Regions from separate parts of the Buttiauxella sp. 3AFRM03 genome, predicted to be linked through region 2. Evidence: predicted binding sites of a transcription regulator. Region 2 holds the regulator's gene; the other holds the start of a gene.
The links. The regulator ArgR, encoded in region 2, controls arginine synthesis, uptake and breakdown. The targets are predictions, from matches to a motif close to ANTGAATAAAAATACANT.
Positions count from the first base shown of each region.

Region 1: argC (N-acetyl-gamma-glutamyl-phosphate reductase) is a predicted target of ArgR. The motif match lies at 9,613-9,630, and genes of this name have one in related genera.

Region 1 is NZ_CP033076.1:2,867,578-2,883,219, forward strand. Features, by position in the region: gene trmA (tRNA (uridine(54)-C5)-methyltransferase TrmA) at 12-1,112, shown strand; gene D8682_RS14870 (YijD family membrane protein) at 1,157-1,513, opposite strand; gene fabR (HTH-type transcriptional repressor FabR) at 1,528-2,172, opposite strand; gene sthA (Si-specific NAD(P)(+) transhydrogenase) at 2,366-3,766, shown strand; gene oxyR (DNA-binding transcriptional regulator OxyR) at 3,740-4,666, opposite strand; gene argH (argininosuccinate lyase) at 4,934-6,307, opposite strand; gene D8682_RS14895 (argininosuccinate synthase) at 6,465-7,682, opposite strand; gene argB (acetylglutamate kinase) at 7,701-8,477, opposite strand; gene argC (N-acetyl-gamma-glutamyl-phosphate reductase) at 8,490-9,494, opposite strand; gene argE (acetylornithine deacetylase) at 9,678-10,829, shown strand; gene ppc (phosphoenolpyruvate carboxylase) at 11,068-13,719, shown strand; partial or broken gene D8682_RS14920 (fructose-6-phosphate aldolase) at 13,810-13,932, shown strand; gene D8682_RS14925 (glycerol dehydrogenase) at 13,945-15,048, shown strand; gene katG (catalase/peroxidase HPI) at 15,102-15,642, opposite strand, start outside.
Region 2 is NZ_CP033076.1:3,498,483-3,514,124, forward strand. Features, by position in the region: gene D8682_RS17840 (NAD-dependent succinate-semialdehyde dehydrogenase) at 1-1,167, shown strand, start outside; gene D8682_RS17845 (hypothetical protein) at 1,209-1,481, shown strand; gene yhcN (peroxide/acid stress response protein YhcN) at 1,550-1,816, opposite strand; gene yhcN (peroxide/acid stress response protein YhcN) at 1,932-2,195, opposite strand; gene argR (transcriptional regulator ArgR) at 2,579-3,049, opposite strand; gene mdh (malate dehydrogenase) at 3,483-4,421, shown strand; gene degS (outer membrane-stress sensor serine endopeptidase DegS) at 4,486-5,553, opposite strand; gene degQ (serine endoprotease DegQ) at 5,640-7,010, opposite strand; gene zapG (Z-ring associated protein ZapG) at 7,194-7,595, opposite strand; gene zapE (cell division protein ZapE) at 7,776-8,894, shown strand; gene rplM (50S ribosomal protein L13) at 9,143-9,571, shown strand; gene rpsI (30S ribosomal protein S9) at 9,586-9,978, shown strand; gene sspA (stringent starvation protein SspA) at 10,300-10,941, shown strand; gene sspB (ClpXP protease specificity-enhancing factor) at 10,945-11,442, shown strand; gene D8682_RS17910 (transcriptional regulator NanR) at 11,607-12,389, shown strand; gene nanA (N-acetylneuraminate lyase) at 12,571-13,470, shown strand; gene D8682_RS17920 (MFS transporter) at 13,557-15,041, shown strand; gene D8682_RS17925 (N-acetylmannosamine-6-phosphate 2-epimerase) at 15,043-15,642, shown strand, end outside.

The sequences.
Region 1 (15,642 bases), 630 kb from region 2:
GGTAGCAGCTCATGACTCCCGAACATCTCCCAATTGAACAGTACGACGCGCAACTGGCCGAAAAAGTCGCCCGCTTGCAAAGCATGATGGCCCCTTTTGCAGCACCAGCGCCGGAGGTGTTCCGTTCGCCAACCAGCCACTATCGGATGCGTGCTGAATTTCGTATCTGGCATGATGAAGACGACCTGTACCACATCATGTTTGACCAGGAGACAAAGCAGCGCATCCGGGTTAACACCTTCCCGGCAGCCAGCACACTTATCAACGCGTTGATGCCTGCGATGCTCGACGGCGTGCGTGATATTCCCGCCCTGCGCCACAAACTCTTCCAGATTGATTATCTGACGACGATGAGCAACCAGGCGGTTGTCTCGATGCTTTACCACCGGAAATTGGGTGAAGAGTGGCAGCAACACGCTGAAGCACTGCGCGACAATCTGCGGGCTCAGGGTTTCAATGTTCATTTAATTGGCCGTGCGACCAAAACCAAAATCGAGCTGGATCAGGATTTCATCGATGAGCGTTTGACTGTTGCCGGTAAAGAGATGATTTATCGCCAGGTGGAAAACAGTTTCACGCAACCCAACGCGGCGATGAATGTTCATATGCTGGAATGGGCGCTGGATGCCACGCACGGTTCAAAAGGCGATCTGCTGGAACTGTATTGCGGTAACGGTAACTTCTCGCTGGCACTGGCTCGCAACTTTAATCGCGTGCTGGCAACTGAAATCGCCAAGCCGTCTGTTGCTGCCGCGCAATACAATATTGAAGCGAATGAAATTGAAAACGTGCAAATCATTCGTATGGCCGCGGAAGATTTTACCCAGGCGATGAATGGCGTGCGCGAGTTTAACCGCCTGAAAGGTATCGACCTGAAAAGCTACCAGTGCGAAACCATTTTCGTCGATCCACCACGCAGTGGTCTGGATGCTGACACCGTGAAAATGGTGCAGGCGTATCCGCGCATCCTTTATATCTCCTGCAACCCGCAAACCCTTTGCGAGAACCTGGAAACATTAAGCGAAACCCATAACGTGTCACGGCTGGCGCTATTTGACCAATTCCCGTACACGCACCATATGGAATGCGGTGTGTGGCTAACACGCAAATAGCAAAACGGACGCCTCGGCGTCCGTTTTTGTTTTAGAGCAGGCTGCTATTCCGTCACCTGGGATTTACGTGCGCGGATTTTAATACCAATCCAGAACAACAATGCGACCGAAAGAACCGCTGGCAAGAAGTTGGAGCCAATAGCTGGATATTCAGCGCGTACCACTGCGCTATACAGCAACACGCCCAACACGAAACAAGCCGCTGCGATACTTGGCAAACCCACCGGCATCGTGCGGTTTTGGTAGCGTTGATGCAAACAGTACACCGTCAGCACCAGCGCGATAATTGGAAAAATGGAAAACGGCACAACCGAGCTGAACACTGCGGCAAACGTTCCGTTGATCGCAAGGCCTGCAATAAACGCTAACCCGAGCGTACCTCTATCTTGTAACTGTTTCATTGCCCTTCCTTCATTCACTCTTCAGATATTTGAGCCAATGCCATTTTTTCTTGCTCCCGGCGATACCAGTAATACGCACCTTTGGAAATCATGCGCAACTGAAGTACCAGACGCTCTTCAAGCTGACGACGCTGATCGGCATCGACGTCTAACGCTTCGGCACCAGCACTAAAAACAATCGTCACCATCGCTTCTGCCTGCGCTTCAGTAAAGCTGCGCGACATACGATTTTCGAGTTCCAGATAATCAGCAAGTTCCGCAATAAAGTGCTGAATTTCACGCGCGACGGCGGCACGAAATGCGGCTGACGTTCCAGAACGCTCACGTAAAAGCAAACGGAACGCGTTGGGATTATTACCGATAAATTCCATAAATGTTGAGACGGAGGTACGAATTACGCTTCCTCCTTTGGCAATTCTTTGGCGGGCCTGGCGCATTAACTGGCGCAGCATCAGTCCACTCTCGTCGACCATTGTCAGCCCAAGCTCATCAACGTCACGGAAATGGCGATAAAACGATGTTGGCGCAATACCAGCCTCACGAGCGACCTCGCGCAAACTCAGGCTGGCAAAACTTCGTTCAGCACTTAACTGGCTAAACGCGGCTTCCACCAGAGAACGCCTGGTTTTTTCTTTTTGTTGCGCTCTTACACCCATCATGTTGCCTGAATCCCTTAAATCGAGCCCGCACTATACCAGAGAATAACTTAACTGCTTTTATACAGGATTGTGAATGATTGTTTACGCGACCCTCCTCGCGTTACGCAGTAAAAAGCACAACGACAATTGGGTTATCCCGGCGTTGATGTTACCATCGTGTTGCTTTTATGTATAAGAACAGGTAAGCCTTACCATGTCACACACCTACGATTATGACGCAATAGTAATTGGTTCCGGTCCTGGCGGCGAAGGCGCTGCAATGGGGCTGGTGAAACTTGGAGCAAGGGTAGCTGTCGTCGAGCGCTACCATAATGTGGGTGGCGGTTGTACCCACTGGGGAACCATCCCCTCGAAAGCCCTCCGCCACGCCGTCAGCCGCATTATCGAATTTAATCAAAACCCTTTATACAGCGACCACACCCATCTTCTCCGTTCTTCCTTCGCCGACATTCTTAATCACGCCGACAGCGTTATTAACCAACAAACTCGCATGCGCCAGAGCTTCTACGAGCGCAACCGCTGCGAGATGCTGCAGGGCGATGCACGTTTTGTAGATGAACACACCATCTCGCTGGAATGCCACGATGGCTCGGTAGAAATGATCACCGCCGATAAATTTATTATCGCCTGTGGTTCACGCCCTTATCGTCCACCAGAAGTCGATTTCAGCCACCCACGCGTGTACGACAGCGATTCCATTCTTAACCTGCACCACGAACCACGCCACGTCATTATTTATGGTGCTGGGGTAATTGGTTGCGAGTATGCGTCGATTTTCCGTGGCATGAACGTTAAGGTTGATTTGATTAACACCCGCGATCGCCTGCTGGCGTTTCTCGATCAAGAGATGTCCGATTCGCTCTCTTATCACTTCTGGAATAGCGGTGTCGTTATTCGCCACAACGAAGAGTTCGAGAAAATCGAAGGTGTGGAAGATGGTGTAATTGTCTCGTTGAAATCAGGCAAAAAAGTGAAAGCTGACTGCCTGCTTTATGCCAACGGACGCACCGGTAATACCGATTCATTGTCACTGGAAAATGTCGGGCTGGAAGCGGATGGCCGTGGTCTGTTGAAGGTCAACAGCATGTACCAGACTGCACAGCCGCATATTTATGCCGTGGGCGATGTGATTGGTTATCCAAGCCTGGCATCTGCGGCCTACGATCAGGGGCGAATTGCCGCGCAAGCGATGGTCAAAGGCGAAGCAACTGCTCATCTGATTGAAGATATTCCGACCGGTATTTATACCATTCCGGAAATCAGCTCCGTCGGCAAAACCGAACAGCAATTGACCTCGATGAAAGTGCCGTACGAAGTAGGACGGGCTCAGTTCAAGCACCTGGCTCGTGCACAAATTGTTGGCATGAACGTGGGTACGCTAAAAATTCTCTTCCATCGCGAGACAAAAGAGATTTTAGGTATTCACTGCTTCGGTGAGCGCGCGGCTGAAATTATTCACATCGGCCAGGCGATTATGGAGCAGAAAGGTGGCGGCAACACGATTGAGTACTTTGTTAACACCACCTTCAACTACCCGACCATGGCGGAAGCCTATCGGGTTGCGGCACTAAACGGCTTGAACCGCTTGTTTTAACGCTGGCTCAAAATGGCCATCCATGTGTGTACGGATGGCCTCTGCGAGTTGCTCATAGCGACCACGCAGCGGAGAACCCGGACGATAAACCAGGCCGATAGTCCGGCGCGGTTCTGGTTTATAACATGGCAGATAGACGACACCATCACGGCAACGCTCATTCGGCACGGCCAGCGCAGGTAATAATGTAATTCCACTGCCTGCCGCAACCATGTTACGCAGCGTTTCAAGGCTAGTTGCACGGAAATGCGTATCTTCGTCTGCACCCGCTTCAAAACAGAAACCCAGCGCCTGATCGCGCAGACAATGCCCGTCTTCCAGCATCAGCAGCTTTTCACCCGCTAAATCAGACAACGGGACGCGATCGCGCTCGGCCCATGGGTGATCCTGATAAATCGCCAGCATCATCGGCTCGTCGAATAACGGTACTTCAATAAACGCTTCGCTCTCTTTCACCAAAGCCAGAATCGCACAATCAAGCTTGCCGCTATCAAGCTGCGCAAGCAGTTGATGGGTTTGCGCTTCGTGAAGATACATTTCTAGTTTGGGGAAAGTTTTATGCAGCATCGGGATAATCTGCGGCAGCAGATAAGGCCCAACGGTTGGGATCAAACCAATGTGTAGCGGCCCGGACATCGCTTCGCCTTGTTGGCTCGCCATCTCTTTCAGGACTTTAACTTCGCGCAGCACAGTACGCGCCTGATCCACCAGCAGTAAACCTGCCTGAGTGAACAATACTTTTCGGCTAGTGCGCTCAAGCAACATTACGCCGAGCTCATCTTCAAGTTTACGAATCTGGCCGCTCAGCGTTGGCTGACTGACGTGGCAGGCATCCGCTGCCCGGCGAAAGTGACGATGTTCAGATAACGCCACCAGGTATTCAAGATCACGAATATTCATTCTCTATCCTCCGGCGCCATGATAGACCATGGCGATAGAAATCATAGCAACGAACGATTATCCCTATCAACCATTGATGTTCAATAATAGCCATCAACAGCACAAACCATCTACGACTCTGGAATGTGTTGTGAGAACTCAGTTCTCCGAATGACCTACTGAAGCCAACGTGAATCATTTAGCGGACATTATGTCCGCTCTTTTTTTATCCCTTATAAACAAACAAGCCCGGCACAAGGCCAGGCTCTTCTTATCTTGCAGATAACGTTAAACCAGACGCTGTTTCGCGTCGACAATCGCCTGTGCTACCTGTTTCGGAGACACGCCGCCTTTGGCTGAACGTTTATCCAGGCAAGATTGCAAAGACAGAATCGGGTAAACATCGTCACCAATCGTCGCACTGAATTTTTGCAAATCGGCGAGCGACAAAGCTTCCAGCGCCTTGCCCTGACGAATCGCTTCCACTACGGCCTCACCCACAATGTGGTGCGCTTCACGGAAAGGAACCCCTTTCGCGACCAGGTAATCAGCCAGTTCAGTTGCGTTGGCATAACCCTGCTCTGCAGCTTCTTTACAACGCGGGCGCTTCACCTGAATGCCATCCAGCACCAACACGGACATATGCAGGCAATCGAGCCAGGTATCAAGCGCGTCAAACAAGCCCTCTTTGTCTTCCTGCATGTCTTTGTTGTACGCCAGCGGCAGACCTTTCAGGGTCATCATCATGCCAGTCAGCGCACCCTGCACACGGCCACATTTGCCACGAATAAGCTCCAGCGCATCTGGGTTTTTCTTCTGCGGCATCAGGGAAGAACCTGATGTCACGCGGTCAGATAACTCAACAAAGCCCGCTTCACCCGTGTTGAAGAAAATCAGGTCTTCAGCAAAACGCGATAAGTGAACCATGCCGATAGACGCGTCAGAAAGCAGTTCCAGGACGTGGTCACGATCGGACACGCTATCGAGGCTGTTACGGGTGGCCGAGGCAAAACCTAACCAGCCCGCCAGTTGATCACGGTCGATTTCATAAGCCGTGCCTGCCAGTGCGCCGCTACCCAAAGGGCTAACGTCCAGGCGTTCGAGCGTGCTCTGTAAACGGCTTTCGTCACGCGCCAGCATTTCAACATAAGCCAGGCACCAGTGCGCAAACGTCACTGGCTGCGCACGTTGCAAGTGCGTGTAACCCGGCATCACGGCATCTTGGTTGTTTTCAGCGGTTTCAATCAGCGCCTGTTGCAATTGGCGAGTCGCCCCCAGCAATTCGCTGATTTGCATTTTGCACCACAGTTTAAGATCGGTGGCGACCTGGTCATTACGGCTACGGCCCGTGTGGAGTTTTTTACCAAGCGCACCAACTTTATCGATGAGCTTCCCTTCCACCCAGCTATGAATATCTTCCGCATCGCTCTCAAGAATGGCTTGCGGATTCGCCTGAACTTCTTCAAGCAGGAAATTAAGCGCTTGCTCAAGCTCCTGTTGTTCAGCAACGGTCAGAACACCAACGGTAACCAGCGCTTTGGACCAGGCGACAGAACCGACAATGTCTTGCTCAGCCAGTCGGTAGTCAAAACGTAATGAGTCATTGAACGATTTGAACCGCTGATCTGCTGCCTGAGTAAAACGTCCACCCCAAAGTGCCATATTGATGCTCCATTAAATTCTTTTGTTCCCTTCTCTGAATGAGAAGAGTTAAACCATTCTGATCCCCTCTCCTAAGGGAGAGGGTTAGGGTGAGGGGAAATTTTGACTACAGACGCCCTCACCCCGGCCCTCTCCCCCAGGAGAGGGAGGCTATTGATTACTTCTTCAGTTCGTTCAGTGCACGAATACGTGACGACAGCGAGAACAGACGGATAAAGCCGCCCGCATGGCTATGGTCATACACTTCGTCTTCACCAAAGGTCGCGAACTCTTCGCTGTACAGGCTGTCAGGAGATTTTTTCTGCGTCGCGGTAACCTGGCCTTTATACAGCTCCAGCACCACTTCGCCGTTCACTTCTGCTGCCAGCGATTCAGCAGATGCCTGCAAAGATTTACGCAACGGCGCGAACCAACGGCCATCGTAAACCACGTAAGACATTTCCAGGCCCAGTTGCTCACGCCATTTGAAGCTATCGCGATCCAGAACCAACTGCTCAACACCACGCAGTGCCGCCATCATAATGGTGCCTCCTGGGGTTTCGTAGCAGCCACGGGATTTAATCCCCACCAGACGGTTTTCTACGATATCGATACGGCCAATGCCGTGTTTAGAGCCAATCTTATTCAGCGTTTCCAGGCACTGATAAGGCGTCATGGTTTCGCCGTTAACCGCAACCACTTTGCCTTGCTTAACAGTAACCGTCACTTGCTCTGCCTGGTCTGGCGCTTCTTTAGGGTCAACAGTCCACACCCAGCAATCTTTGTTTGGTGCATTCCATGGGCTTTCCAGCACGCCGCCTTCAGTGGAGATGTGCCATGCGTTTTCATCACGGCTGTAGATTTTCTCAAGTGACGCGGTGGTCGGAATATCACGCTCTTTCAGGTAATCCAGCAACGCTTCACGGGAACGCAAATCCCACTCACGCCATGGCGCAACCACTTTCAGATGTGGAGCCAGTGCAGCCCAGGTGGATTCGAAACGGACCTGGTCGTTACCTTTGCCGGTCGCACCGTGGCACAGCGCATCGGCGCCCACTTTAGTGGCGACATCAACCAGTGCTTTCGCAATCAGCGGACGCGCCATAGACGTACCCAGCAGGTAGCTGCCTTCGTACAGTGCGCCAGTCTGCAATACTGGATAGACGTAATCGCTGATGAATTCTTCACGCGCATCAACGACATAACACTCAGTTGCGCCAGAGCGCAGTGCTTTTTGCTCAACACCTTTCAGGTCTTCACGATCCTGGCCGATATCCACCACACAAGCGACCACTTCACAGCCGCCGTAGTTTTCTTTCAGCCATGGAATGATGGCTGAAGTATCAAGGCCGCCAGAATAAGCGAGAACGATTTTTTTGATGCCGTGATTTTGCATTGTCTTATCCTTTCAAAACTAAGCCAGAATACGGGTGCCAATGGCCACGCCGTTAAATAAAGAAGGTAACTGCTCCGCGTGACGCCATGACGCAATATCCACCGGGCGACCCAGCGTACGTGCTGCATCCAGCGCCGCGTTAACCTTAACAATCATGCCGTCGGTAATAATGCCTTGAGCGATCAACTGCTCGGCTTTTGCCGCCGTCATTTCTGCAATACGTTGCCCTTTGCCATCCAGAATACCGCTGACGTCTGACAGCAGAATGAGATCCGCGCCGAGCGTGGCAGCCAGTGCCGTAGCGGCCTGATCGGCATTGACGTTCATCAGCTCGCCTTCAGCGGTAACGCCAATAGAGCTAACAATCGGCAGGAAACCGGAATCCAGCAGCGTGGTAATCAGCTTAGCTGAACCTGGCTTTGCAAGGCCGACATGGCCCAATGCTTCATCGAGTTTGGTCACCGTGACGCTGTCGCCATCGCCGAGGCAAAGACCGACACCATTGATGTCATGTTTTTTGGCCCACGCCAACAACGTTTTGTTCGCCGTACCCGCCAGCGCACCGGTAATAATGTCAATCTGGTCAGCAGGCGTAACACGCAGGCCGTTTTTCTTGGTCACCGGTAAGGAGAGCTTTTTCATCAGCTCATCAACCACACAGCCACCACCGTGAACAATCACCAGCGGACGTTGATGGGACTGACGATAGTTCACCAGCGCGGTAAACAAGCGCTCCAGCGCTTCTTCGCTATCCAGCAGTACGCCGCCTAATTTGATAATTAATGGATTCATCATTCACCCAGCCGATTAAATAAGAGACTGCGTTTCGGCAAAGCCAAAACGAATATTCAGGCACTGCACAGCCTGGGCCGACGCGCCTTTCAGAAGGTTATCTTCGGTCGCGACGACAATCAGATGCTCGCCCTGCACTGCGAAACCAATATCGCAGAACGGCAGGCCAACCACGTTTTTCAGTGCTGGCACGCCTTTGTCATACAGGCGCACTAACGGTTTATCTTGATAAGCCTGATTAAACACCTCGGCGACTTGCTGCTGGGTCACCCCGGCTTTCAGGCGGCAAGTAATGGTCGCCAAAATCCCGCGCGGGAAATTGCCCAAGTGTGGAGTGAAAATCACTGGAGTCCCGAGATGCGTGACAATTTCGGGATGATGGCGATGATTAAAAATGCCATACGGTTGCAGGCTCACTTCGCAGAAACTGTTAGAGATCGCCGCTTTGCGCCCTGCACCGCTCACACCGCTGGTTGCGTTAATCACCGGCCACTGGTTTAAATCCAGCAAACCCGCTTCAATCAGAGGTTTTAACGCCAGTTGGGAGGCCGTTGGATAGCAGCCAGGCACAGAAATTAAACTGGTTTCTTTTATTCTGTCGCTCTGCCATTCCGCGAGGCCATAAACCGCCTGCTCCAGCAATTCAGGGTGCTGATGCGTAAAGCCGTAATAGAGTTGATAAAACTTAGCATCGTTGACGCGGAATGCACCGGACAAGTCAATGACAACGCAGCCTTTCGCAAGAAACTGCGGTGCCAGGTCATGGCTGACTTCATGGGCTGTGGCAAGAAAAACAACATCCACACCATCGGTAAATTCGCTGATATCCGACATTGGCAGTAACGGCATGTCCACGATACCTTTTAATTGCGGATGCAAATCAGATATCAATTTTCCTGCGTCATTACTTTGCGCTGAAACCGTCAAAGCGGTTATGTTCATATGAGGATGGCGATTCAAATAGGTCACAAGCTCTGCGCCTGCATAACCGCTGGCACCAACAATCAGCGTATTCAACATCTCGGCTGTACACCTTCTTAGGTTGTGTCTGCTAAAGGTGTCAGCTGAAAGCCATCACCCAACGTACAACGACGTGGTTCAATCCACCGGAACCAGGGGTTCCATCGCGGCAGGTAATAATGTATTTTTATTCAATATTACTGCATGATTATGTATACCAACCTGAGCTAAGGCCTGTCAACAGTGAAGATGAAATTACCTCCTTTTATCGAGATTTACCGCGCATTGATCGCCACCCCTTCCATCAGCGCTACCGACAGTGCATTGGATCAGAGCAATCAGTCTTTAATCAATTTGCTGGCGGGCTGGTTCCGCGATCTTGGCTTTAATGTCGAAATACAACCCGTACCAGGTACACGTAATAAATTCAATATGCTGGCGAGCACCGGTACCGGTGCCGGTGGGTTGTTGCTGGCGGGTCACACGGATACCGTTCCGTTCGACGATGGCCGCTGGACACGCGATCCGTTCACGCTGACCGAACATGAAAATAAACTGTACGGCCTCGGCACTGCCGATATGAAAGGTTTCTTCGCCTTTATTCTCGATGCGCTGCGCGATGTGGATGTGACGACGCTTAAAAAGCCGCTCTATATTCTGGCAACCGCCGATGAAGAAACGACTATGGCGGGCGCACGCTATTTCTCTGAAAACACCAGCATACGCCCGGACTGCGCCATTATTGGTGAGCCGACTTCGTTGCAGCCAGTGCGCGCCCACAAAGGCCATATCTCTAACGCAATCCGCATTCTTGGCCAGTCCGGTCACTCCAGCGATCCCGCTCGGGGCGTGAACGCTATCGAACTGATGCACGACGCAATCGGCCACATCATGTCGCTGAAAAACACGCTGAAAGAGCGTTATCACCACGATGCCTTCACCGTGCCGTATCCAACGCTAAACCTCGGCCATATCAGCGGTGGCGATGCCGCCAACCGTATTTGTGCCTGTTGTGAACTGCATATGGATATTCGCCCGCTTCCGGGCCTTACGTTAAATGATCTTAACGGTTTGCTTAACGAAGCGCTGGAACCGGTAAGCCAGAAATGGCCAGGCCGCCTGACGGTTTCTGAACTTCACCCGCCGATTCCGGGCTATGAGTGCGCCAAAGACCACCAGCTAGTACAAGTGGTCGAAAAGTTATTAGGCGCGCAAACAGAAGTGGTGAACTACTGCACCGAAGCGCCATTTATTCAGACCATTTGCCCGACGCTGGTTCTGGGACCAGGTTCTATAAACCAGGCACACCAGCCGGACGAATACCTCGAAACACGGTTTATCGAGCCAACTCGCAAACTCATTACACAGGTTGTGCATCATTTTTGCTGGCATTGAAAAATAGCGATTCAGGGGGTTTTGCCCCCTTTTTCAGCTGCTTTTTAGCGGATCCTCATAAGAAACGCTTATCCACGAAGTTAGTAATTAAATTTCATGAATTAGCGCCATTTATTCGTTTGCTGAAACGATTTCGTAGCAATTGACGAATGATAACTTACGTGGCTTTATAAAGACGGTGTTGAACCTTCACGGGTGAAATTAAGTTACATAAAAAGATGGGGTGTGTGGGACTACAATGAACGAACAATATTCCGCTTTGCGAAGTAATGTCAGTATGCTCGGCAAGTTGCTCGGGGATACCATCAAAGATGCATTAGGTGAAAACATCCTTGACCGGGTAGAAACAATCCGTAAGTTGTCGAAATCGTCACGAGCGGGCAATGAAGCGAACCGTCAAGAGTTGCTCACCACGTTACAGAACCTGTCTAATGACGAACTACTCCCTGTAGCCCGTGCATTCAGCCAGTTCCTGAACCTGGCCAACACCGCCGAGCAATATCACAGTATTTCCGCTAATGGCGAAGCCGCCAGCAATCCCGAAGTTATCGCTAAGACACTCCAAAAATTAAAAAATCAGCCGGATATTAGCGAAGATGCCGTTCGTGATGCTGTTGAATCGCTGTCATTAGAATTAGTTCTGACCGCACACCCAACCGAAATCACCCGCCGCACCCTGATTCACAAGCTGGTTGAAGTAAACAGCTGCCTGAAACAACTCGACCATAGCGACATTGCCGATTACGAACGTAACCAGATTATGCGCCGTCTGCGCCAACTGGTGGCACAGGCCTGGCACACCGATGAAATCCGTAAATACCGCCCGTCCCCTGTAGATGAAGCGAAATGGGGTTTTGCGGTAGTTGAAAACAGCCTGTGGGAAGGGGTTCCTAACTACCTGCGCGAACTGAACGAGCAACTCGAAGACAATCTGAATTACAAACTGCCGGTCGATTTCGTCCCGGTACGATTCACCTCCTGGATGGGCGGCGACCGCGACGGCAACCCGAACGTGACCGCCGATATTACCCGCCACGTGCTGTTGCTCAGCCGCTGGAAAGCCACCGACCTGTTCCTGCGCGATATTCAGGTGCTGATTTCTGAGCTTTCGATGGTGGAATGCACGCCTGAACTGAGCGAACTTGCAGGCCCGGACGCCGCACAAGAGCCGTACCGTTGCATCATGAAAGGCATTCGTCAGCAATTAATGGTGACTCAAGCCTGGCTGGAAGCACGCCTGAAAGGCCAGCATCTGCCACAACCAGAAGGTTTACTGACGCAAAACGAACAGCTTTGGGATCCGCTCTACGCGTGTTACCAGTCGCTACAAGCTTGCGGTATGGGCATTATCGCTAACGGTCAGTTACTCGACACCTTGCGCCGCGTGAAATGCTTCGGCGTTCCGTTGGTGCGCATTGATGTCCGCCAGGAAAGTACTCGCCATACCGAAGCGCTGGGCGAGATGACTCGCTACCTGGGCATTGGTGATTACGAAAGCTGGTCCGAGGCGGACAAACAAGCCTTCTTGATCCGTGAACTGAACTCTAAGCGTCCACTTTTGCCGCGCCAGTGGGAACCGAGCGAAGAAACTCGCGAAGTGCTGGATACCTGCAAAGTCATTGCCGAAGCTCCACGTGGTTCAATCGCGGCTTACGTGATTTCGATGGCAAAAACGCCGTCGGACGTGCTGGCGGTTCACCTGTTACTCAAAGAAGCGGGCTGCACTTTCGCGCTGCCTGTGGCTCCACTGTTCGAAACCCTCGACGACCTGAACAACGCCGACGACGTAATGACTCAGTTGCTGAATATCGACTGGTATCGCGGCTTTATTCAGGGCAAACAGATGGTCATGATTGGCTATTCTGACTCGGCAAAAGACGCAGGCGTGATGGCGGCATCCTGGGCGCAGTATCAGGCACAAGATGCGCTGATCAAAACCTGCGAGAAAGCCGGAATTACCCTGACGCTGTTCCACGGACGCGGCGGTTCTATCGGTCGTGGCGGTGCGCCAGCGCATGCAGCTCTGCTTTCTCAACCGCCGGGCAGCCTGAAAGGCGGCCTGCGCGTGACTGAACAAGGCGAGATGATTCGCTTCAAATACGGTCTGCCGGAAATCACTATCAGCAGCCTGTCGCTCTACACCAGTGCGATTCTTGAAGCTAACCTGCTGCCGCCGCCAGAGCCGAAGAAAGAGTGGAAACATATCATGGAGGATCTGTCTGCGACCTCCTGTGATATGTATCGTGGGTATATCCGCGAAAACGAAGACTTCGTGCCGTATTTCCGTTCAGCAACACCAGAGCTGGAACTGGGTAAACTGCCGCTGGGTTCACGCCCTGCGAAACGTAAACCTAACGGTGGCGTTGAGTCTCTGCGAGCCATTCCATGGATTTTCGCCTGGACGCAGAACCGTCTGATGCTTCCAGCCTGGTTGGGCGCGGGTGCCGCGTTACAAAAAGTTGTCGAAGATGGCAAACAAGATGTGCTGGAAACGATGTGCCGCGACTGGCCATTCTTCTCGACACGCCTTGGGATGCTGGAAATGGTCTTTGCCAAAGCTGACTTGTGGTTGGCGGAATACTACGACCAACGTCTGGTGAAACCGGAACTGTGGAAGCTAGGTAAACAGCTACGCGACCAACTGGAAGCGGATATCAAAGTGGTGCTGGATATCGCCAACGATTCCCATCTGATGGCCGACTTGCCGTGGATCGCCGAATCTATCCAGTTACGTAACATCTACACCGATCCGTTGAACGTATTGCAGGCTGAATTGCTGCACCGTTCTCGTCAACTGGAAGAGAAAGGTGAGGAACCAAATGCGCAGGTAGAACAGGCGCTGATGGTGACCATTGCCGGTGTTGCGGCAGGTATGCGTAACACGGGTTAAGCCCGAAATCAGGCAGTTTTCAAACCCCGCGCAAGCGGGGTTTTTGTTTTTACCCCTATGCGGTGCCACCCACGATATTAACTGCCAGTCTGCGAAACGATCACCCTGCCGTTAGATGTAGCTCAACAAATACTCAACACCCCTACGGTAGAGTCAGTAGTAGTGAAGTTCGGGCAAGACTCGACTCACGGACTTGACCCTATCCACTTATAAGGGAAATAAAGTATGGATCGCATCATTCAATCACCGAGTAAATACATCCAGGGTGCCGATGTCATTACAAGACTAGGAGAATATCTGAGCCCACTGGCCGAACGTTGGCTGGTCGTGGGTGATAAATTTGTATTAGGTTTTGCGCAGGAAGCATTAAGCAAAAGCATGAAGGATGCCGGATTAGCGCTAGAAGTCGCGCCATTTGGCGGTGAATGTTCGCAAAATGAAATAAATCGTTTACGCGCCGTGGCAGAAAAAATGCAGTGCAGTGCAATACTGGGTATCGGTGGCGGAAAAACGCTCGATACCGCAAAAGCACTGGCGCACTTTATAGATGTTCCGGTCGCGATAGCTCCGACCATTGCCTCCACAGACGCTCCATGTAGCGCCCTTTCCGTTATTTATACCGATACCGGCGAATTCGACCGTTATCTGCTGCTCCCCAACAACCCCGAAATGGTTATTGTCGACACTAAAATCGTCGCCGGTGCGCCAGCTCGTTTACTGGCTGCAGGGATTGGTGATGCTCTGGCGACCTGGTTTGAAGCCCGCGCATGTTCACGCAGCGGTGCCACGACTATGGCGGGTGGCCGTTGCACTCATGCCGCGCTTGCTCTGGCAGAATTGTGCTACAACACACTGCTCGAAGAGGGTGAAAAAGCGATGCTTGCAGCAGAGCAGCATGTTGTTACGCCAGCACTGGAACGCGTCATCGAAGCCAACACCTATTTGAGCGGCGTCGGTTTTGAAAGCGGCGGCCTCGCGGCGGCTCATGCAATTCATAACGGTTTGACCGCAATTCCAGATGCGCATCATTTCTATCATGGCGAAAAAGTGGCTTTCGGTACGCTGACCCAGTTAGTGCTGGAAAACGCCTCGCAAGAAGAGTTCGAAACCGTTGCCGCACTGTGTCACTCGGTAGGTTTACCGCTCACGCTGGCACAGCTGGATATCAAAACTGAAGTTGCAGAAAAAATGCGCATTGTTGCGAGAGCTGCCTGTGCAGAAGGCGAAACTATCCACAATATGCCTGGCGGTGTGACAGTTGATCAAGCCATTGCCGCGCTGTTAGTTGCTGACCAGTACGGTCAGCGCCTGTTAGAAGCCTGGGAATAATACCCATAAAAAATCCCCGCAGTTACGCGGGGATTTTCATGTCAGATAGCAGATTATTTCAGGTCAAAGCGATCCAGATTCATCACTTTCACCCAGGCTGCAACAAAGTCTTTCACAAACTTCTCTTTAGCATCGCCACTGGCATACACTTCCGCCAGCGCACGCAGAACCGCATTGGAACCAAAGACCAGGTCTGCACGAGTCGCCAGATGTTTCACCTCACCCGACTGACGATCGCGGCCTTCAAACAACTCAGAAGAGTCATCGGTCGCTTTCCATTCGGTGCGCATATCCAGCAGGTTGACAAAGAAATCGTTACTGAGCACGCCAAGACGATCGGTGAATACACCTTGTTTACCGCCATCAAAATTCGCACCCAGCGCACGCAAACCACCTACCAGCACGGTGAGTTCTGGTGCGGTCAGCGTCAGTTGCTGTGCTTTATCAATCAGCAGGGATTCTGTTGTCGCCGCATCCACGCGAGCACGGTAGTTACGGAACCCGTCTGCCGCTGGCTCAAGCAGGTTGAACATCTCGATATCGGTCTGATCCTGGCTGGCGTCCACACGACCCGGAATAAACGGAACACGTACG
Region 2 (15,642 bases):
ACCGAACAAGGCAAGCCGCTGAAAGAGGCGGAAGGTGAGGTTGAGTACGCCGCAAGTTTTATCCAGTGGTTCGCTGAGCAGGCCAAACGGGCAAATGGTGAAATCATCCCTCCAGCCAAACCTGGATCACGCATTCTGGCAACCCGCGAGCCAATTGGTGTTGTCGCGGCAATTACTCCGTGGAATTTCCCCATGGCGATGCTGACACGCAAACTCGGCCCGGCGCTTGCTGCGGGTTGTACTGGCGTGATTAAACCAGCTAACAACACACCACTATCAGCCTTTGCCTTACTGGCGCTGGCAAAAAAAGCCGGGGTACCTGATGGGGTATTAAATGCCGTCGCAGGGAACACGCAAGAAATTAGCGACGCGATAATGGCGAGCCACGCGGTTCGTAAAATTTCGTTTACCGGTTCTACGGCAGTTGGCAAAACATTAGTGCGCAACGCCGCGGAAACCATGAAGAAAGTGTCGATGGAATTAGGCGGTAATGCGCCTTATATCGTCTTTGATGACGCGGATATCGACGACGCAGTGAAAGGGGCCATTGCTAACAAATTCCGTAATGCAGGCCAGGTCTGCGTTAGCGTGAATCGTTTCTTTATTCAGGACGGTGTTTATGACCAGTTCGTGAATAAACTGGCCGATGCGGTTAAGGCACTGAAAGTCGGTAACGGCCTGGAAGAGGGCGTGGTTGTCGGGCCATTAATTGAAAAATCCGCAGTCGATAAAGTGCGTGAGCATATCGAAGATGCTATCGCGCAAGGTGGCAAAGTGCTGGTGGGAGGTAAGAGCCATGCGTTGGGGGGCAACTTCTGGCAGCCCACGGTGATTGTCGATGCCAGCGATGAAATGAAACTGGCACATGAAGAAACCTTCGGGCCACTCGCTGCTTGCTTCCGTTTTAAAACGGAAGGGGAAGTTATTGAGCGGGCGAATAATACGCCATTTGGTTTGGCGGCATACTTCTATACTCAAAATCTATCGCGTGTATTCCGCGTTTCGCAAGCACTTGAAAGTGGGATGATTGGTATTAACGAATGTGCGGTGTCGACTGAGTTGGGGCCGTTTGGCGGAGTGAAAGAGTCTGGACTAGGGCGAGAAGGCTCGGTACTGGGCCTGGATGAGTTTCTGGAAGTCAAAACCTTGCATATTGGCGGGCTGTAGAAGCTCAAAAGATAAGAGCGCTCTGGTTAAGGTGGCAAGTAATGAAAAAATACACCTTTGATTTTAGTCAGATAGAAGATCAGCCGGGATTCTATCGTCACTTTATCCAGGTATTTCAACTTGAGAAAAAACAGGTTCACGATCTCGATAGTTTATGGGATGTCGTCGTTGGAGGCATCTTACCTCTCCCGGTGGAAATAGAATTTGTTCACCTGCCGGAGATGCAAAGGCGGCGCTACGGGGCGTTGATTTTGCTTTTCGACGAAGCAGAAGAGGAACTGGAAGGGCAATTGCGTTTTAACGTGCGTGGTTAATCACGATTTTAGGGCATAAAAAAGCCCCCGCGAGCGGGGGCAAAGCCGTCAGTTTTGACGACGAGGGTTTATTTATACAGTTCAGCGGTGGCATGCCATGCATCGCCACTACGTGCTTCGGTAATGCGATATGCCGATGCACCTTCTTTAGTCGCTTTCTGTGATAATTCCTGACGCATATCCATTGGTGCACTGCCAACCTGGCTGACAGAAATGCTACCCATAGATTGCATGTTTTGTGCTTGTTCGCTGTTTACCTGATGTGCGGCTGCGTTAGCGCCAAAAGAGATAACAGAGAAAAGGCTCAGTGCTGCGATAGTTAATTTGGTTTTCATAATCTTTACTCCTGAATGGTTTTCTCAACGACCGGAAGGGCTAAACTGCTTTATTGTTCTTGGGGCCGTTGTCTGGATTATCGTTGTATTGCTTTTGCTTATTGCTACCGGGCTGTTACTTGTACAGCTCTGCTGTTGCATGCCATTGGTCGCCAGTACGGGCTTCAATGATGCGGTAAGAAGAAGCGCCTTGCTCTTCAGCTTTCTTATTCAGCAACTGGTGCATGTCCATCGGAGCACTACCGACCTGGCTGACAGACACTGAACCCATCGCCTGGCGGTTTTGTGCCTGTTCGGTATTAATAGATGTCGCTGCAAAAGCGCCGAATGACAGCATCGAGAGCAGGCTTGCGGTAACTAAAGTTGATTTCATGTTCATAATTTTCGCCTCGTCGTATTCTTTTATTGGGGCCTTTATTTCGTGACCCTCATCACAAAATCAAGTATACACTAATAACCCACAAAATTAATACCACGCTAATTATTCTCTATGAAACTTTACAATAATAGAGGCTTTTTATATTACGTAAAGTTATTAAAATGAGTCTTTTATTGCTGATTTTTTGTTAAATATAAGTAAAAACAATGAGATGGCATGAATTGGCTTTTTGTGCGATTCATCACATAACCGGCTGATGAGAGAGATGTTTAGATTTGGGGAAAGCCTAAATAAGGGGATTTACGTATAAACGATGACAGCCAGGGGATTGTTATGAAGGTGTTATTCCCGCCGTACTGACAGCGGGAATACGGAAGTAATGCTTACAGCTCTTGTTCGAACAACACCAAAATTGCTTCATACAATTCTTTTACAGTGAAGTCCCTTGCCGGGGTGGTAAAGATGGTGTCATCACCAGCAATCGTGCCCAAAATACCTTCAGCTTTACCTAACGAATCCAGCAAACGTGCAATTAACTGTGCCGCCCCTGGGCTTGTGTGGATAACAACAACGGCATCGTTGTAATCAATATCCAGTACCAGGTTTTTCAGCGGGCTGGACGTTGTTGGCACGCCAAGCTCGGCTGGTAAGCAGTACACCATTTCCATTTTGGCGTTGCGGGTACGCACCGCACCAAACTTGGTCAGCATACGAGAGACTTTGGATTGGTTGATGTTTTCGAAACCATCATTTTGCAAAGCATGAACGATTTCACCTTGAGAACTGAATTTCTCTTCTTTTAATAATGCTTTGAACGCTTTGACTAATTCTTCTTGTTTTGAGGAAATACGCATATATCACCCATGTTCAGGTCAACGAAGATAACATTATTATGCATTTAAATGAATTATTATGCAAATTATTGGCTGGGTGAAGGCCTGAAATAATGTTATGAAAGAGGCGGATATTATCAAATTTTGTTATCGAGAAACATGCCTTCGTCACGACTCTAAAATAAGATGCCAAGTAAACTAAATGTTATCAAAATGATGTTGTTTTGCTGCGGATGGAGGGGTAATGTAACCGCCGTTGATGTGACAACATCAGGTTGTGACCGGGCGCTAAGGCGTCGTTTCCACCCGGCGAGTAAATGCAGCAGTAACGTTTCAGGAATGCTCAACCTCGCAATCCTAAAGCGGGAAGATTGTAATTACCCCTTCCCTGGATTATGGTCGCCACCGCATGGAGTTACGGCACCTATTTGCTAACCATAATAAGGAGTTTAGGATGAAAGTTGCAGTCCTCGGCGCAGCAGGCGGTATTGGCCAGGCGCTTGCCCTTCTACTCAAGACCCAACTGCCTTCAGGTTCAGAACTCTCCCTGTATGATATTGCACCGGTAACCCCTGGTGTTGCAGTCGATCTGAGTCATATCCCTACTGATGTGAAAATCAAAGGTTTCTGCGGTGAAGACGCAACACCTGCACTGGTTGGTGCAGATGTCGTGCTGATCTCTGCGGGTGTGGCACGTAAACCAGGTATGGATCGTTCAGACCTGTTTAACGTCAACGCGGGAATCGTGAAAAATCTGGTTCAACAGATTGCTAAAACTTGCCCGAAAGCCTGTATCGGTATTATCACAAACCCAGTGAATACCACCGTTGCGATTGCTGCGGAAGTGCTGAAAAAAGCAGGTGTTTACGACAAAAACAAACTGTTTGGCGTGACCACGCTTGACATCATCCGCTCCAACACCTTTGTTGCGGAACTGAAAGGCAAACAGCCGACTGATATCGAAGTTCCTGTCATTGGCGGCCACTCCGGTGTGACCATTCTGCCACTGCTGTCGCAGATTCCTGGTGTTAGCTTCACCGAGCAAGAAGTTGCTGACCTGACTAAGCGTATCCAGAATGCTGGGACCGAAGTTGTAGAAGCTAAAGCGGGTGGCGGATCTGCAACCCTGTCAATGGGCCAGGCAGCTGCGCGCTTTGGTCTGTCACTGGTTCGCGCGCTGCAAGGCGAAAGCAATGTGGTTGAATGTGCGTACGTTGAAGGGAATGGCGAACACGCTCGTTTCTTCTCTCAGCCATTGCTGCTGGGTAAAAACGGTATCGCAGAGCATAAATCTTACGGCAAACTGAGCGCTTTCGAGCACCAGGCGTTGGAAGGGATGCTTGATACTCTGAAGAAAGATATTACCCTTGGCGAAGAGTTTGTTAACAAATAAACCCTGAGCTTTAGAGATAAAAAAACCGGAATGTAGATTCCGGTTTTTTTTCGCCTGCGACTTATTAGTTTGTCGCGGGGTATTCCTGAATCGTGACTTGTAGCGTCAGCTTCTTATCTTCACGCATCACTTCAACTGGAATGACAGAGCCTGGACGAATCTCCGCCACCTGATCCATGGTGCCCAAAGCCGAAATTGCGGGTTTGTGGTTCACAGAGATAATCACGTCGTTAACCAGCAGACCTGCTTTAGCCGCCGGGCCGTCAGGTGTCACTTCGTTAACGATAATTCCCTGAATCTGATCAATGCCGGTTGCGGGGCCATGTAATGGCGTTATCTCGCGCCCGCCAATCCCAATGTAGCCACGAATCACGCGGCCATCGCGAATCAGCTTATCCATGATTTTGGTGGAGAGCTGTGTTGGTATGGCGAAGCCAATACCTTCAGGGGTTTCACCATCGTTACTTTTATCAAACGACAGGGTGTTGATACCCATCAGTTCGCCCAGCGAGTTAACCAATGCGCCGCCTGAGTTACCGTGGTTGATTGAAGCGTCAGTTTGCAGGAACGACTGGCGGCCGGACGGGCTCAGGCCGATACGACCGGTAGCACTGATGATCCCCTGTGTAATGGTCTGCCCGAGGTTATACGGGTTACCAATCGCCATGACGACATCACCAATATGCGGTACGCGCTTATTGTTGATTGGAATCACCGGGAGGCTGGTGGCATTAATTTTCAGCACGGCCAAATCGGTCAGGCTATCAGAACCCACAAGTAACGCTTCAAAAACGCGACCATCTTGCAGAGCAACGATAATTTGCTCAGCATCATTAATGACGTGTTTGTTGGTAATGATGTAGCCGCGCTCATCCATGATGACACCAGAGCCGAGAGTGCGAATTTGTAACTGGTTACTGGCATTGCTGCCGACACTGCGGTTGTAAACGTTGACCACAGCAGGCGCAGCACGACGCACCGCTGAGTTGTAGCTCAGCGGCGTTTCGTCGGCACTGTCAAAGTTCGAGGGCGCTAAGGGAATGATTTTCTGGCGAAGCGTTGGCATCGTTACCAACAACAATCCCGCCACAATCAGGCCAATCACCACCGAGCGTAATATCTTCAGAAACATGTATTTGAGTTAGTCAATGATAAACCGGAAGCAGAATAGCATGAGTTAATCGGACATCGTACCGCGATGTCCGATTACTGAGCAGATTAGCGCACTAACAGATAGAGACTCTCTTCACCGCGTGCGATATGCAGCGCAATAACGTCTGGTTTGCTTTCCAGCACCTTACGCATCTCGGCAATGCTTGTGACCTTCTCGCGATTAACGCCAATGATAAAATCATCTTTGTGCAAGCCGGCTTGCGCAGCTGGTGTGCCTTTTTCAACGCTATCCAGTTTGATGCCTTTAGTGCCATCTTTTAACTGACCGTCGCTCAACGTTGCACCTTGCAACGCAGGCATGACCAGTTCCGCGTTGGCAGAGGATGCGGTACTTTTATCAAGTGTCACGCTCACTTCCAGTGGTTTTCCGTCACGCAGCAAGCCAAGTTTCACCACCGTTCCAGGCTCCGTTGTGGCGATTTTGGCACGTAGCTCGGCAAAACTACTGATATTTTTGCCATTCAGACTGGTAATTACATCACCGGCTTTTACGCCTGCTTTATCTGAACCCGATTGAGGCAATACTTCGCTGACGAACGCGCCGCGCTGGGTGGTCAGATTAAATGCTTTGGCAATATCAGCACTCATTTCTGTGCCTTTAATGCCCAACATGCCGCGCTTAATTTCGCCAAACTCCATCAATTGTTTCGCCAGGGTTTGCGCCATATTACTCGGAATAGCAAAGCCGATACCGACGCTACCGCCACTTGGCGCAAGGATTGCCGTGTTAATACCAATGAGCTCGCCATTCAGATTCAGCAGTGCACCGCCGGAGTTACCTCGGTTGATTGAGGCGTCTGTCTGGATAAAGTTTTCCAGTCCTTCGAGGTTTAGACCGCTGCGCCCCAGTGCTGAAACAATCCCGGAAGTTGCTGTTTGCCCCAGACCGAATGGGTTACCCACGGCAACTGCAAAATCACCCACTCGCAGTTTGTCTGAGTCCGCTACCGCGATTTGCGTCAGGCCGGTCGCCTTCTGGATTTGAATCAGCGCAATATCACTTTGATCATCGCCGCCAATCAATTTGGCATCAAACTCACGTCCATCATTCAGCTGCACGCTGATTTTTTCGGCGTGATTAATGACGTGGTTATTGGTCAGCACATAGCCTTTCTCAGCATTTATGATGACGCCGGAACCCAGCCCTTCAAATGGTTGAGCTTCAGAAGGGGGCATATCCTCGCCAAAAAACTTTTTAAATTCTTCAGGGACTTTCTGAGTCGGGGCAGCGGCCGTTCCTTCAACCTGAACACTAACCACTGCGGGTAATACTTTTTCCAGCATCGGCGCAAGACTCGGCAACGCTGGCTGACCCGGAATCTGCGCAGGCAACGACGCATTCACTTGCGATGCAACACCGAACGTCAGTCCGACACTTAACGCTAAGGCACTCAACAACAGTGTTTGTTTCTTCATTGATGGCTTGCTCTCGTGACCTGAACCTGGAAAAGGATAACCCGATAACACGCCGATATTATTGAAATATCAGCCGGGTAACAATGTTGTTATAGAGTGAATAGATACTAGTAAATGATAGCTGCGCTGAGGAGAGATTGGGGTGCGAAAGCTGCACCCCAAGGATAAATTTTACATTTGTGATTAATCGCGTTTTGCGCGCTCGGTACGCAGCAAACCGGACGCACCTTCAGAATAGTCACGCGGCATCTGCACCGGAGCTTGATCATTACTGGCTTCTGACTCAGCGAGGCGGTTACGGAACGGGTTCGCTTCGGCTGACATTTCAGGCAACAGGCTGCTGGAGCTTTTCGCCATATGTTGATAAAGCTGGCGATAATCATGAGCCATGTTATCCAGCAACTCTGCGCTACGGGCAAAATGACTGACTAACTCTTCACGATACTCTTCAAGTTCTGCTTTGTTTTTCTCGATTTCGTACTGCATGGCCTGCTGCTGACGCAGCTTGCGGTTGCCAAAACGCATAGCAACTGCACCAACGATGATGCCAACAACTAACCCAATTAGCGCATATTCCCAGGTCATGAACTTCTCCCGTTGTCTTGTGTTTCCGTAGGGTAATGTAGCCACTATAACCGTTAACCTAAGAGAAGTGGAATCCTGACGCAGCATCGCTTAGGGTAGAACGGCCTTTTTTTCGACAACCGTCCTTTTTTGAGTACTAAGTAAACGGCAATCCGATTTTTAAGGAAATACCATAATACCATGCAAAATCTCTCTCCCGCATCGCGCTACCAACAAGCTCTGACTGAGGGCAGCTATCAACCCGATGATGTTCAGCATGAAGCCGTAACCCGGCTGGATGCAATCTGGCAGGCGTTAAGCAGCCAAACACCGACGCTCCCTGCAAGCAGTAGCTTCCTTGGCAAACTGTTTGGTAAACGTAGTGCTTCAGTGGCTCAGGAGCCGGTTCGCGGGCTGTATATGTGGGGCGGCGTAGGGCGCGGGAAAACATGGCTAATGGACATGTTTTTTCAGAGTCTACCTGGCGAGCGTAAGCTTCGGCTGCACTTCCATCGCTTCATGTTGCGGGTTCACGAAGAGTTGGGTGAGCTTCAAGGGCAAACCGATCCTCTGGAATTGATAGCCGATAAGTTTAAGTCTGAGACAGATATTCTCTGTTTTGATGAGTTTTTTGTTTCAGATATCACCGATGCAATGTTGCTTGGTTCACTGATGCAGGCATTGTTTGCCAGGGGGATTACCCTTGTGGCGACTTCAAATATTCCCCCTGATGATCTGTATCGTAATGGCTTGCAGCGTGCGCGTTTTCTGCCTGCGATTGAGGCAATAAAACGCCATTGCGAAGTGATGAACGTGGATGCTGGCATTGATTACCGCCTGAGAACGCTGACCCAGGCTCACCTGTGGCTTTCTCCGCTGAATGACCAAACCGCGCAGCAGATGGATAAACTCTACACTGCACTGGCTGGCGCGATACGCGAAGGGGAACCGGTGCTGGAAATAAACCATCGTCCTTTAGCGACCCTCGGAATCGCCAATCAAACACTGGCGGTAGATTTTAATACCTTGTGCGTCGATGCCCGCAGCCAACTCGATTACATTGCGCTGTCGCGTCTTTTTCATACCGTGATGCTATTTAACGTGCCGGTGATGGGGATTCGAAACGAAAACGAAGCGCGGCGATTCATTGCGCTGGTTGATGAATTTTACGAGCGCCACGTCAAGCTGGTGGTTTCAGCGCACGTCCCGCTGTTTGAGATTTATCAGGGTGAAAGATTACGCTTTGAGTTTCAGCGCTGCCTGTCTCGCCTGCAGGAAATGCAAAGTGAAGAGTATTTGCGATTGCCGCATATGCCGTGAACCACAATTCGCATGCAAGCTGACCACAAACTGCGACAAAAACTACAAAAAGGTTCGACCTTTGGGGGCGACTTCCCTATAATCTTGCGACCCCACGTTACAACCAAAGTTTTTTTCCCAAAACTTGGTCGTGCTGGCATTGGCTATTCGAAGGGGTAGGTTTGCCGGACTTTGTCGTGTGAACCTTGAACTGATTTTAAACGTTTGGGTGAACACCTACGTGTAACTATTTATTGGGTAAGCTTTTAATGAAAACTTTTACAGCTAAACCAGAAACCGTACAGCGCGACTGGTTCGTTGTTGATGCTGACGGTAAGACCTTAGGTCGCCTGGCTACTGAATTGGCTCGCCGCCTGCGCGGTAAGCACAAAGCGGAATACACTCCGCACGTTGATACTGGTGATTACATCATCGTTCTGAACGCAGAAAAAGTTGCTGTAACCGGCAACAAGCGTACTGACAAAGTGTATTACCATCACACCGGTCACATCGGTGGTATCAAACAAGCGACCTTTGAAGAGATGATTGCCCGCCGTCCTGAGCGTGTGATTGAAATCGCGGTTAAAGGCATGCTGCCAAAGGGCCCGCTGGGCCGTGCTATGTTCCGTAAACTGAAAGTTTACGCGGGCACCGAGCACAACCACGCGGCACAGCAACCGCAAGTTCTGGACATTTAATCGGGATTATGGCAATGGCTGAAAATCAATACTACGGCACTGGTCGCCGCAAAAGTTCCGCAGCTCGCGTTTTTATCAAACCGGGCAGTGGCAAAATCGTTATCAACCAACGTTCTCTGGAACAGTACTTCGGTCGTGAAACTGCCCGCATGGTAGTTCGTCAGCCGCTGGAACTGGTTGATATGGTTGAGAAATTCGATCTGTACATCACTGTTAAAGGTGGTGGTACTTCTGGTCAGGCTGGTGCGATCCGTCACGGTATCACCCGCGCTCTGATGGAGTACGACGAGTCCCTGCGTGGCGAACTGCGTAAAGCTGGCTTCGTTACTCGTGATGCTCGTGAAGTTGAACGTAAGAAAGTCGGTCTGCGTAAAGCACGTCGTCGTCCTCAGTTCTCCAAGCGTTAATTGTCGTCTGCTTTTTGCAGAGTACAATTTGCGAAAAAGCCCGGTCTTGTACCGGGTTTTTTTATGCCTGAAAATTATATTTAGTGTATCTAACATTATGATATAAAACACTTTTTAGGCAAATTCCAGATCCGCTCCCCACAAAACCCGTAAAATCTGGTAAACTATCAACCAATTTTCTGCCCTGTGGTCGGCATCAGATTATTTTCGCCTCGTTTTCAGGCAACTGGTGGTCTTCCAGCGTAATGGGTATCAAACGGTCAGGTTAGTTGCCGCTTGCGGCTATTAGCAGTAATTTTCTGAATAAACTTGGAGGTTTTCATGGCTGTCGCTGCCAACAAACGTTCGGTGATGACGCTGTTTTCCGGTCCTACTGACATCTATAGCCATCAGGTACGTATCGTACTGGCGGAAAAAGGTGTTAGCGTTGAAATTGAGCATGTGGAAACGGATAACCTGCCTCAGGATCTGATTGACCTCAACCCAAATCACAGCGTACCGACCCTGGTTGACCGCGAACTTACTCTGTGGGAATCCCGTATCATCATGGAATATCTTGATGAGCGTTTCCCGCATCCACCATTAATGCCGGTTTACCCGGTTGCACGTGGTGAAAGTCGCCTGTACATGCATCGTATCCAGAAAGACTGGTATTCGCTGATGCATATCGTGATGAACGGTTCGGCTCAAGAAGCTGATGCTGCTCGCAAGCAATTACGTGAAGAATTGCTGGCTATCGCACCTGTATTTACTCAGAAACCTTTCTTCCTGAGTGATGAGTTCAGTCTGGTAGATTGCTACCTGGCACCACTGCTGTGGCGTTTGCCGCAGATGGGTATCGAGCTGACAGGCGCTGGTTCTAAAGAGATGAAAGGCTACATGACTCGCGTATTTGAACGTGATTCATTCCTCGCTTCTCTGACCGAACCTGAGCGTGAAATGCGTCTGCAGACCCGGGGCTAATTGATGGATATGTCACAATTGTCACCACGTCGTCCGTATCTACTTCGTGCTTTTTACGAGTGGCTATTGGATAACCAGCTCACTCCGCATCTGGTGGTGGATGTGACATTGCCTGGCGTACATGTCCCGATGGAATATGCACGTGACGGGCAAATTGTCCTGAATATTGCACCACGTGCCGTAGGTAATCTGGAGTTGTCCAACAGCGACGTGCGTTTTAACGCGCGCTTCGGTGGCGTTCCACGCCAGGTATTTGTTCCTATGGCCGCGGTTCTGGCTATCTACGCTCGGGAAAATGGTGCTGGCACTATGTTCGAGCCAGAAGCCAGTTATGACGAAGATGGTGAAAGTCATAATGATATTGAGCAGTTGCCGTCTGATTCAGAAATGGTCATGCAAGTGATCGACGGCTCACGCCCCGATCATGATGAAGATGACAACGGTCCGGATGACGAGCCACCTCCACGTGGTGGACGTCCAGCTCTGCGCGTAGTGAAGTAATTCGCAAGCGTTAATCGGAAATCGAAAGCCAGTCTGATGACTGGCTTTTTCTTGCCTAAAATAAACATGCGAACGGCATCTTTACGTAAGCCACGAATTGCTGTGTTATGATTCGACAATATTATTTGCGATCTTCCTTCCATTAAACGGCCAATTCTGACGCGATGAGCACATTTGACGAGCAGCCACCTGAGACGACTGAAACCATCGGCCATACGATGCGCCGTCGCCCGCTTGCGCGTAAAAAACTCTCAGAAATGGTGGAAGAAGAGCTCGAGCAGATGATTCGCCGACGTGAGTTTGCCGAAGGCGAGCAGTTGCCTTCTGAACGTGAACTGATGGCTTTTTTCAATGTTGGCCGCCCTTCGGTGCGTGAAGCACTGGCGGCGCTCAAACGCAAAGGGTTGGTGCAAATCAGCAATGGCGAACGCGCCCGCGTTTCGCGCCCTTCCGCAGATACCATTATTGGTGAGTTATCTGGCGTCGCGAAAGATTTCCTCGCACGGCCTGGCGGCATTGCGCACTTCGAGCAACTGCGCATGTTCTTTGAATCAAGCCTGGTCCGCTACGCTGCGGAATTTGCCACAGATGAGCAAATCGCCCGTCTTGGAAAAGCGCTGGAGATGAACAATCAGGCGCTGGATGACAACGATCTGTTTATTCGATCCGATATTGAATTCCACCGCGAGCTGGCCGAGATCCCCAATAACCCGATCTTCATGGCGGTGCATGTCGCCTTGCTCGATTGGCTGATTGCCGCGCGTCCCGCGGTTTCGCAGGATGTTCTTCTCGCCCACAATACGGTTAGCTACCAACAGCATATCGACATCTATAACGCGATCCAGGCTCGCGATCCTGATGCGGCTGACGCCGCCCTGAAAGCGCACCTGAAAAGTGTATTTGCCTCTTACTATCCCGCACCACGCAAACGCACAGCGAAAAAATAACCTGCATTAATCTGCGATCCCGCGCACGTCTTTGCTGGTAACGTCTGCATACCCATCATAATTTCGTATGAACAGGATCGCATTCTTAGCTCTCCGCGCTGTGGTGTTTAGTTTTTGATCTGGTATAACAGGTATAAAGGTATGTCGTTAACATCAGAAACCAGACAACACAGAGGCATTTATGAAACAGAATCTTCGCGGTGTGATGCCCGCACTGCTTACTCCATTTAATCAGCAACAGCAGATAGACACCGAAAGCTTACGGCGCCTGGTTCGTTTCAATATTGAGCAGGGGGTTGATGGCCTTTACGTCGGCGGCTCAACCGGGGAAGCCTTCCTGCAAAGTTCACAGGAACGTGAACAGGTACTGGAAATCGTCGCGGAAGAGGCTAAAGGTAAAGTGACCTTAATTGCCCATGTCGGCAGTATCAGCACCCATGAAAGCCAGACGCTGGCGAGTGCTGCACACCGTTACGGGTTTGATGCCGTCTCCGCAGTGACACCTTTCTACTACCCATTCAGCTTTAACGAACATTGCGACCATTACCGCGCCGTGATTGATTCATCCGGCGGTTTGCCGATGGTGGTTTACAACATCCCTGCGTTGAGTGGCGTGAAACTGACGCTTGAGCAGATTGGTACTCTTATCAACTTGCCGGGAGTGGGCGCATTAAAACAAACCTCCGGCGATCTTTATCAGATGGAGCAGATCCGCCGTGCACATCCGGATCTGGTGCTCTATAACGGTTATGACGAGATCTTCGCATCAGGCCTGGTGGCAGGTGCCGATGGCGGCATTGGTAGCACTTACAACGTGATGGGCTGGCGTTACCTCGCCATCAAACAAGCGGTGCTCGAAGGGGATATGCAGCGCGCAAGCCATCTACAAAGCGAATGTAATAAAGTCATTGATCTGTTGATTAAAGTGGGCGTTTTCCGTGGACTGAAAACCCTGCTGCACTATATGGATGTGGTAGCGGTACCGCTGTGCCGTAAGCCGTTTGCCCCGGTTGATGAGCAATATCTGCCGGAGCTGAAAGCGCTGGCAAAACAGCTGCAGAGCGAGCGTGCAACGTTCTGAATAATAAATGATGCTGAACGCCAGTATCGCTAATACCTAATCTAACCAAAGGGCGGGTTTTCGCAAACCCGCACCGGGAGTGCTTTATGAATAACACTACCCAACAGATCCCGTGGTATCGCCATCTTACCAAACCGCAATGGAAAGCGTTTTCGGCAGCCTGGATTGGCTACTTACTGGATGGTTTTGATTTTGTCTTAATAGCGTTAGTACTGACTGAAATTCAAAGTGAATTTGGCCTGACGACCATTCAGGCCGCGAGTTTAATCTCGGCTGCATTTATCTCGCGCTGGTTTGGCGGCCTGGTTTTAGGGGCGATGGGCGACCGCTATGGCCGCAAACTGGCGATGATCACCAGTATCGTACTGTTTTCTTTCGGCACGCTGGCCTGTGGTTTTGCCCCAGGTTTTACCACCATGTTCTTTGCCCGACTGCTGATTGGCATGGGAATGGCGGGTGAGTACGGCTCGAGCGCTACCTATGTTATCGAAAGCTGGCCGAAACAGATGCGGAATAAAGCGAGTGGTTTTCTGATCTCCGGCTTTTCTGTTGGGGCGGTGATCGCCGCTCAGGTGTATAGCGTAGTGGTGCCTGTCTGGGGCTGGCGTGCACTGTTCTTCATCGGCATTTTGCCCATTATTTTCGCGCTCTGGCTGCGTAAAAACATCCCCGAAGCAGAAGACTGGAAAGAGAAGTTTGCCGATAAAAAGCCAACCAAAACCATGGTGGATATTCTGTATCGCGGCGAACACCGGCTTATCAATATTGGCCTGACGATTGTCGTCGCAACGGCACTTTACTTCTGCTTTGCCGGTAACCTTGGCAATGCGCTACTGATTGCAGTTCTCGGCCTGATTTGTGCGGCCATCTTCATTAGCTTTATGGTGCAAAGTAGTGGCAAACGCTGGCCGACAGGCGTCACGTTGATGATCGTCGTGTTCTTCGCCTTCCTCTACTCCTGGCCGATTCAGGCCTTACTGCCCACCTATCTGAAAACTGAACTGGCCTACGACCCTGCAACGGTGGCTCATGTTCTGTTCTTTAGTGGATTTGGTGCCGCAGTCGGTTGTTGTGTGGGTGGCTTCCTGGGCGACTGGCTAGGGACGCGCAAAGCCTATGTTTGCAGCCTGCTGGCATCACAACTGTTAATTATTCCGGTATTCGCAATTGGTGGCGGCAACATTTGGGTGCTGGGCCTGCTGCTGTTCTTACAACAAATGTTGGGGCAGGGTATTTCGGGAATATTACCTAAGCTTATCGGCGGTTATTTCGATACCGAACAGCGTGCCGCAGGGCTTGGCTTTACCTATAACGTCGGCGCGCTCGGTGGTGCACTGGCTCCGGTGATTGGCGCGACTATCGCTCAGCGCCTTGATTTAGGGACGGCGCTGGCATCACTGTCGTTCAGCCTGACGTTTGTAGTCATCCTGTTGATTGGCCTGGATATGCCATCACGTATCCAGCGTTGGATCCATCCAGAAGCGGTGCGTACTCACGATGCCATCGACGGAAAACCATTTAGTGGGGCGGTCGTTTCGGGTAGCCACAAGACTAAATTGATAGGGAACTGATATGTCACTGATTGAAAAAATGGCCCGGCAGATAGAAGTGGCAGGCGGCCTGATTGTCTCCTGCCAGCCAGTTCCTGCAAGCCCACTTGATAAGCCTGAAATCGTTGCGGCTATGGCGCTTGCGGCGGAACAAGCGGGGGCTGTCGCGCTGCGTATCGAAGGTATTGAGAATCTGAAAGCCGCGCGGGCGCTGGTTTCACTGCCGATTATCGGCATTATCAAACGCGATCTTCCCGATTCGCCGGTGCGAATTACGCCATTTCTCGAAGATGTTGACGCCCTGGCGCAAGCCGGGGCGAATATCATCGCTTTTGATGGCACCGATCGGGAGCGCCCGGTGCCAGTCAGTGAACTGTTGGCACGTATTCATCAACACGATTTGTTGGCGATGGCAGATTGTTCTTCGGTTCAGGACGGTTTTTATTGCCAGCAGCAGGGGGCTGAACTGATAGGCACCACGCTGTCTGGTTATCTAACGGCACACACGCCCAATGAGCCTGACCTTGCGTTAGTGCGGGCGTTAAGCGATGAAGGTTGTCGTGTCATTGCAGAAGGCCGTTATAACTCGCCAGAATGGGCGGCGCAGGCTATGAAGCATGGT